Regions from separate parts of the Sphingomonas carotinifaciens genome, predicted to be linked through region 2. Evidence: riboswitches for the same ligand, from Rfam matches in the RefSeq annotation. Region 2 holds a riboswitch; the other holds the start of a gene.
The links. Region 2 has a riboswitch for glycine ahead of gcvT (glycine cleavage system aminomethyltransferase GcvT). Riboswitches for the same ligand answer to the same signal wherever they lie in the genome.
Positions count from the first base shown of each region.

Region 1: it holds a riboswitch for glycine, as region 2 does, so the genes downstream of both, GQR91_RS01190 (L-serine ammonia-lyase) here and gcvT (glycine cleavage system aminomethyltransferase GcvT) in region 2, are expected to answer to the same signal.

Region 1 is NZ_WSUT01000001.1:285,378-288,570, reverse strand. It holds gene GQR91_RS01195 (dienelactone hydrolase family protein) at 1-249, shown strand, start outside; gene GQR91_RS01190 (L-serine ammonia-lyase) at 257-1,651, opposite strand; glycine riboswitch at 1,765-1,853, opposite strand; gene GQR91_RS01185 (glycosyl hydrolase 115 family protein) at 1,883-3,193, opposite strand, start outside.
Region 2 is NZ_WSUT01000005.1:1,391,572-1,394,764, reverse strand. It holds gene gcvH (glycine cleavage system protein GcvH) at 1-177, opposite strand, end outside; gene gcvT (glycine cleavage system aminomethyltransferase GcvT) at 179-1,342, opposite strand; glycine riboswitch at 1,506-1,609, opposite strand; gene GQR91_RS08580 (hypothetical protein) at 1,728-2,366, opposite strand; gene ispH (4-hydroxy-3-methylbut-2-enyl diphosphate reductase) at 2,452-3,193, shown strand, end outside.

The DNA.
Region 1 (3,193 bases), on a different contig from region 2:
AGCCTGGCGCGCATGGCGGCATTGCAGGGCGAGGCGATGTTCGTCTGGGGGCGGCAGGACCCGCACGTTCCTTATGCGGGGCGCGAGGCGATCCGCGCGGCGCTGGAGGCGGCCGGTACGCGGTACGAATGGCATGAGGTGAACGGGCAGCACGCTTTCTTGCGCGACGAAGGGCCGCGCTACGACCCCGCGCTGTTCCTCCAGGCGATGGACTGGACGCTGGCGCTGTTCCGGCGCAACCTGTTCTGAGTGCGGCTCAGCATTCCACCACGTTCACGGCCAGCCCGCCCAGGCTGGTTTCCTTGTATTGCGAGCGCATGTCCTCGCCGGTCTGGCGCATCGTCTCGATCACCGCGTCCAGCGAGACGACATGGCTGCCATCGCCGCGCAGCGCCAGATAGGCGGCATTGATCGCCTTCACCGCGCCCATCGTGTTGCGCTCGATACACGGGATCTGGACCAGTCCGCCGATCGGATCGCAGGTCAGGCCCAGATTATGCTCCATGCCGATCTCGGCGGCATTCTCGATCTGGCGGTTGCTGCCGCCCAGCACCGCGGCCAGCGCGCCCGCCGCCATCGAACAGGCGACGCCGACCTCGCCCTGGCACCCCATTTCGGCCGCGGAGATCGAGGCGCGCTTCTTGTACAACATGCCGATCGCGGCCGCCGTGAGCAGAAAGGTACGCGCGCCCTGCGGCGTCGCGCCCGGGATCAGCGTTTCATAGAAGCGCAATACCGCGGGCAGCACCCCGGCGGCGCCATTGGTCGGCGCGGTCACCACCCGGCCGCCCGCCGCATTCTCCTCGTTGACTGCCAGCGCCCACAGGCTCACCCACTCGAACACCTCTGCCGGATTGCTGCCCGGCCGCTCGCCCGTCAGGCTCTCCGCCAGCCTGTGCGCCCGCCGCCTGACCTTCAGCCCGCCCGGCAACACGCCCTCCTGCGCGATCCCGCGATCGATACACGCGCTCATCGCGCCGCGCACCGCATCCAGAAACGCATCCGTCTCGGCAGGCGACCGCCACGCCTCCTCGTTGGCGCGGACGATATCGGCGATGCCGAGCCCGGTGGCGTCGCCGATCGCCAGCAGGTCCAGCCCGGAGGCGAAGGGGTGGCGCACCGCGACGTTGGTGGCGGCGACCGGTGCACCCTTGCGCAGGATGGCGCCGCCCCCGATCGAGAAATAGGTTTCGGCATGAACGCGGCCATCGGCGCAGGTGGCGGTGAAGGTCATGCCGTTCGGGTGTTCGGGCAGGAAGGCGCGCGGGTGAAAGACGATGGCGTCGGCCGGAAAGGCGATGGCGTGCGTACCGCCCAGCATCACCTGCCCGCCCTCCGCTATGTCGCGCAGGATCGCGGGTGCGGCATCGGGATCGAGCCGTTCCGGCTCCCATCCGGCCAGTCCCAGGATGGTTGCGGTGTCGGTGGCGTGGCCGCGCCCGGTAAGCGCCAACGACCCGTACAGGTCGCAGGTGACGCGCACCGGCGCGCTTTCGAGGCCCAGCGCCCGCTGTGCGAAGTCGAACGCCGCGCGCATCGGCCCCACCGTGTGCGAGCTGGAGGGCCCGATGCCGATGGTGAACAATTCGGCGACGCTGATCGGTCGGTGGACGTCGCGGTCGAGCGGGGTGGTGACGGGATCGGTGTGCATGCGGTCCTTTTCGCCGGCAGGTGCCGGCCATTGCATGCCCCTTCTGTCCCTTGTGCCTGAGATCGCTATCCCGTCGGCGGACGCGGGGAAAACCGCATCACTCTCCAGATGTTATGCGCCGCGTGGTCCTTCTGCCTGAGAGTTTCCGGGGCGGTTGCTCCTTCGGCGCCGGGATCGCCCCGATCTCTCCCACATCGACCCCGCCGTGGTATCCGCCCGACCGTCGGTCGGTCAATCCACCGCGGCGATCCGCTGGAAGCGCATCCGGTCGACGATCAACCCCGCGGCCGGAAAGCGCAGGCTGATGCGGTGCGCACCCCCCGCCATGGGCGTGGGGAGCGCCAGGTCGATGCGGTTCGCAAGCACCGCCTGCGCCCAGGCGGGGTCGCCGGTGTTGCGCGGCGCGGCCAGCATGACGGGCGCGGCGCCGTCCAGCGCGACCGACAGCGCCAGGGGCGCACCATCCGTATCGGGATAGGTCGGCAGCAGATCGGCCGTCATCCGCCAGCGGCCGGGCGGCAGGGTGATGCGGTAGTCAAGGGTGACGCCGGCCTGGGCCGTGACGGCGGCGCCGTTTTGGCCCAGCCCGTCGATGCGGCGCCAGCCGATCGCCGGGCCGGTGGCATCCGCCGCTTCCAGGACGGGATCGGGTGGTGTGGCGGGGGCGACGGGGCCGGTGCGCCACGGTGTGGGCGCGGGCGGTACGGCGGGAAGGATGGGCGGGGTGAGCCGATAGCGTCGCCACTGGCCGTCGGCCGGCTCCGCCGCGATGATGTGGCGCCATTTGCCGCCGGCGACATCGTGATTGTAGCGCCGGGTGAGCGCGGCGATGGCGGTATCGGCCGCAACCGCGCGCGCCGCGGCGGCCAGGGCGGCGGCGGGGGCCGTATCGCGCAACCGGTCATGCGCCTCCGCCTCGAACACGCGGACATTGGCTAGCGCCGCGGCGGTGACCGGATAGTCGATCAGTTCGAAGAAGGCATCGCGGCGATCGGGCGCGACACGGGCGGCCAGCGCGAGGACGCGGGCGGCAAGCCGGGCGAAATCGGCGAGGCGCACCTCGACCTCGGCGGGCGCAAGCGGACTGGGGCGGGACAGTTCGCCGGGAAGCCACCATTGCAGATGTTCGGGACGGCGGATGAAGTTCAGCCGGTGATGCTCGGCCAGGATCGCGGCCGCCTCCGCACCCAGGCCGGTGCCGATGCTGCGCCCGGCCCAGTCCGCGACGACCGCGTCGATCGGGTGCGCGCGGGTGCCGGCCACGTCCCAGGCGAGGCGCAGGAAATAGTCGGTGGCCAGCTCGGCAGGCTTCAGATCGCCGACATTGGCGACCCACATGGTGCGCGCCCCCCGGTCCCAGGCGCGGCCCATCTCCTCCCGGATCAGCGCGGGCGGCGTGGTGGACAGCCAGAGATAGGAGAGGGGCGCACCCAGATAGGACAGGTGGTAATATACGCCGGAGCCACCCGGACGGCGCCGCTCCGCGGCATCGGGGAAGTGGCGGATATAGCCGAAATTGTCGTCCGGCCACATCAGCGTCAC
Region 2 (3,193 bases):
CTTGACCGACTCGACCGTCGCGGCCTCGTCACCCTTGGAGAGCGCACGGCCTTCCTCGGGCACGTCGACGAACACGATATCGCCCAGCGCACCCTGCGCATAGTCGCTGATCCCGACGATGCCGGTCTCGCCGTCGACGTCGATCCACTCATGATCCTGCGTGAAATAACGGCTCATCTTACTTGGCTCCTGCACGAACGTAGCGATGGGGGACGAAGGGCATCGCCGCGACGGTCGCGTCGTGCAGCTTGCCCCGCTGGATCAGCTTCACCGCCGTACCGGGCGCGGCCAGTTCGGCTGGAACATAGGCCATGGCGATCGGGGCACCCAGCGTCGGCGCGAACCCGCCGGAGGTGACGCGGCCGATCACCGATCCGTCCTCGGCCACCACGCTGGCCCCTTCGCGCACCGGCTGGCGGCCGGCAACGGTCAGGCCGACGCGGCGGACGGCCGCGCCGTTCTCGCGCTCGGCCAGGATACGCTGCGCCCCTGCGAAATCGGCGGCCTCGCGGCGACGCTTGGAAAGCGCAAAGCCCAGATCGGCCATCACCGGCGTCGTTTCCGGATCGAGGTCGTGGCCGTAAAGCGGCAGGCCCGCCTCAAGGCGTAGCGAGTCGCGGGCGCCAAGGCCGATCGGCTTCACCTCCGGCTCGGCGCACAGCGCATCGGCCAGCGCCGCGACCGCCTCGGCCGGCACCGAAATCTCGAATCCGTCCTCGCCGGTATAGCCCGAACGGCTGATCCACAGCGGCGTGCCGTTCCAGTCAAAGGCACCGGCGGTCATGAACACCAGCCGCTCGACACCCGGCACCAGACGCGCCAGCGCATCGACCGCCTTCGGCCCCTGCAGCGCCAGCAGCGCCTGTTCGTCGAGCAGGTTCAGCGTCGCATCGTCGGGCATCTGGTCGAGCAGATAGGCGATGTCGTCATATTTGGTCGCGCCGTTGACGACGATGTACAGTTCCTCGCCATCCTCGCCGGTGCGGCGCGTGACCATCAGGTCGTCGAGAATGCCGCCTTCTTCGTTCAGCAGCAGCGAATAGCGCATCTTCGACTCGCCCAGCCCGGTCAGGTCGCCCGGCAGCACGGTCTCCAGCGCCTGCACCACGCCTTCGCCGGTGAAGACCAGCTGGCCCATATGGCTGACGTCGAACAGGCCGGCGGACTGACGCGTCCACAGATGCTCGGCCATGATGCCTTCATACTGGATGGGCATTTCGTAGCCGGCAAAGGCGACCATGCGGCCGCCCTTTGCCCGATGCCAGCCGTCCAGCGGCAATGTCTGGATGATGTCGACGCCCTCGGGCGCGTCCTCGACGTTCAGGTCCTGCGTGTCGGTCACGGGCCGTCTCCAAAAGGGGCGATACGGCGCAGCCCCGATGGCGGCGCCCGATCCGATCCCCCTCTGTCACGGAACCTGAGAGCTTTCCCCCGGTTCTGCGACCGGAGTTACCCCTTCGGTGGCGACATGCCAATGACGGGCTGCCGCGCTTTCCAGAGTATCGATGGCCCGCGCGGTCCTTTGGCCTGAGAGATTCCGGGGTGGTTGCTCCTTCGGCGGCCTCGCACCGGCCTGAAAGGCCGAGAGGCGCTCTCCCGCGCGTACCCATGCCGGTTGCCCGACATCGACGCCGCCGCTCTGGCAACGGCGCCGATTCAAGTCAATCGCGTTTCGCCAAGAGGCTGTTTCTTTGAAAACGCGTCAAAGCACGTTTCGCCGGTGCCGGTCAGCGCGTCGCGTTGTAGCGCAACTGGTCGTCGGTAAGCTGGAAACCGACCAGCGCCTCGAACGAGGAACGCAGCACCGCCGCGCGCACCTCGGGCTGGGTCAGCGGATCGACGGCGGCATCCTCGTCGCCCGCCTTGCGCCGCCGGGTCAGCTTGTCGCGCACGTCCTGCGGAAGGGTGGCGGCGGCGCGCGACACGGTGGTCGTCGCCTGCCCGGCGACCGATCCGCGCGGCTGGCCTGCGTCGAAATGCACGTTCACCCGCCCGATCCGCTTGGCGACGACGTTGCTGCCGCCGCGCACCACGGTGATGAAATAGGGCAGCGTCACGTCACGCGCGCCATCGGTGGCGGTGCGCCGTGCATCCACCTGGAAGGTGACGGTGGTGACGATATCGTCGCCGACATCGGCGCAGGTGGAGCGGACGTTGGTCATGTTCGCCACCACGTCGATCGCGCCGGCGTCCCGCGCATTGGCGGAGGTGAACAGCGTCACGTCGCCGGTGCCGGCCGGCACGCCCACCACCGGGCAGGCGGAGCGCACCGCGGTGATGCCGCCCGAGGCGTCGATCTCCCCGGTACGGGCGCAGCCGCCAAGCACGAGCGCCAAGGCCGCAGAAACGAGGATCGATGCTTTCACGAGGGGAACGCCTAAGCTGTGGAACCGGGATGGGCCCTGATAACCGGCTTGGAGGCACGCAAGCAATGGCGTAGAGCGCTTGGCCATGACCGACACGATTTCCCAGGACACGGGCAAGCCGGCGCTGGCGCTGCTGATCGCTGCCCCGCGAGGCTTTTGCGCAGGCGTGGACCGCGCGATCCGCATCGTGGAACTCGCCATCGAGAAGCATGGCGCGCCCGTCTATGTCCGGCACGAAATCGTCCACAACAAGTTCGTGGTCGACAGCCTGAAGGCCAAGGGCGCGGTATTCGTGGAGGAGTTGCACGAGGTGCCGGACGGCGCGCACGTCGTCTTCTCCGCGCACGGGGTGCCCAAATCGGTGCCGGCCGACGCGCAAGGCCGTGGCCTCGACTATTTCGACGCGACCTGCCCGCTCGTCTCCAAGGTCCATCGTCAGGCCGAACGGCTGGTCGATCATGGCCGCCACATCGTGTTCATCGGCCATGCCGGCCATCCCGAAGTCATCGGCACCTTCGGGCAGGTGCCGCCGGGATCGATGTCGCTGATCGAGACGGTGGCAGATGCGGAGGTCTTTGCGCCTGCCGACCCAGCGAATCTCGCCTTCCTTACGCAGACGACGCTTTCGGTCGACGACACCGCCGCGGTCGTCGCGGTGCTGCAACGCCGTTTCCCGATGATCCAGGCGCCGCGTGGCGAGGATATCTGCTATGCCACCTCCAACCGGCAGGCGGCGGTAAAGGCGATCGCGGCATCCTGCGATGCGATGCTGGTGATCGGCGCACCCAATTCGTCCAACTCGGTACGCCTTGTCGAGGTCGCCGAGC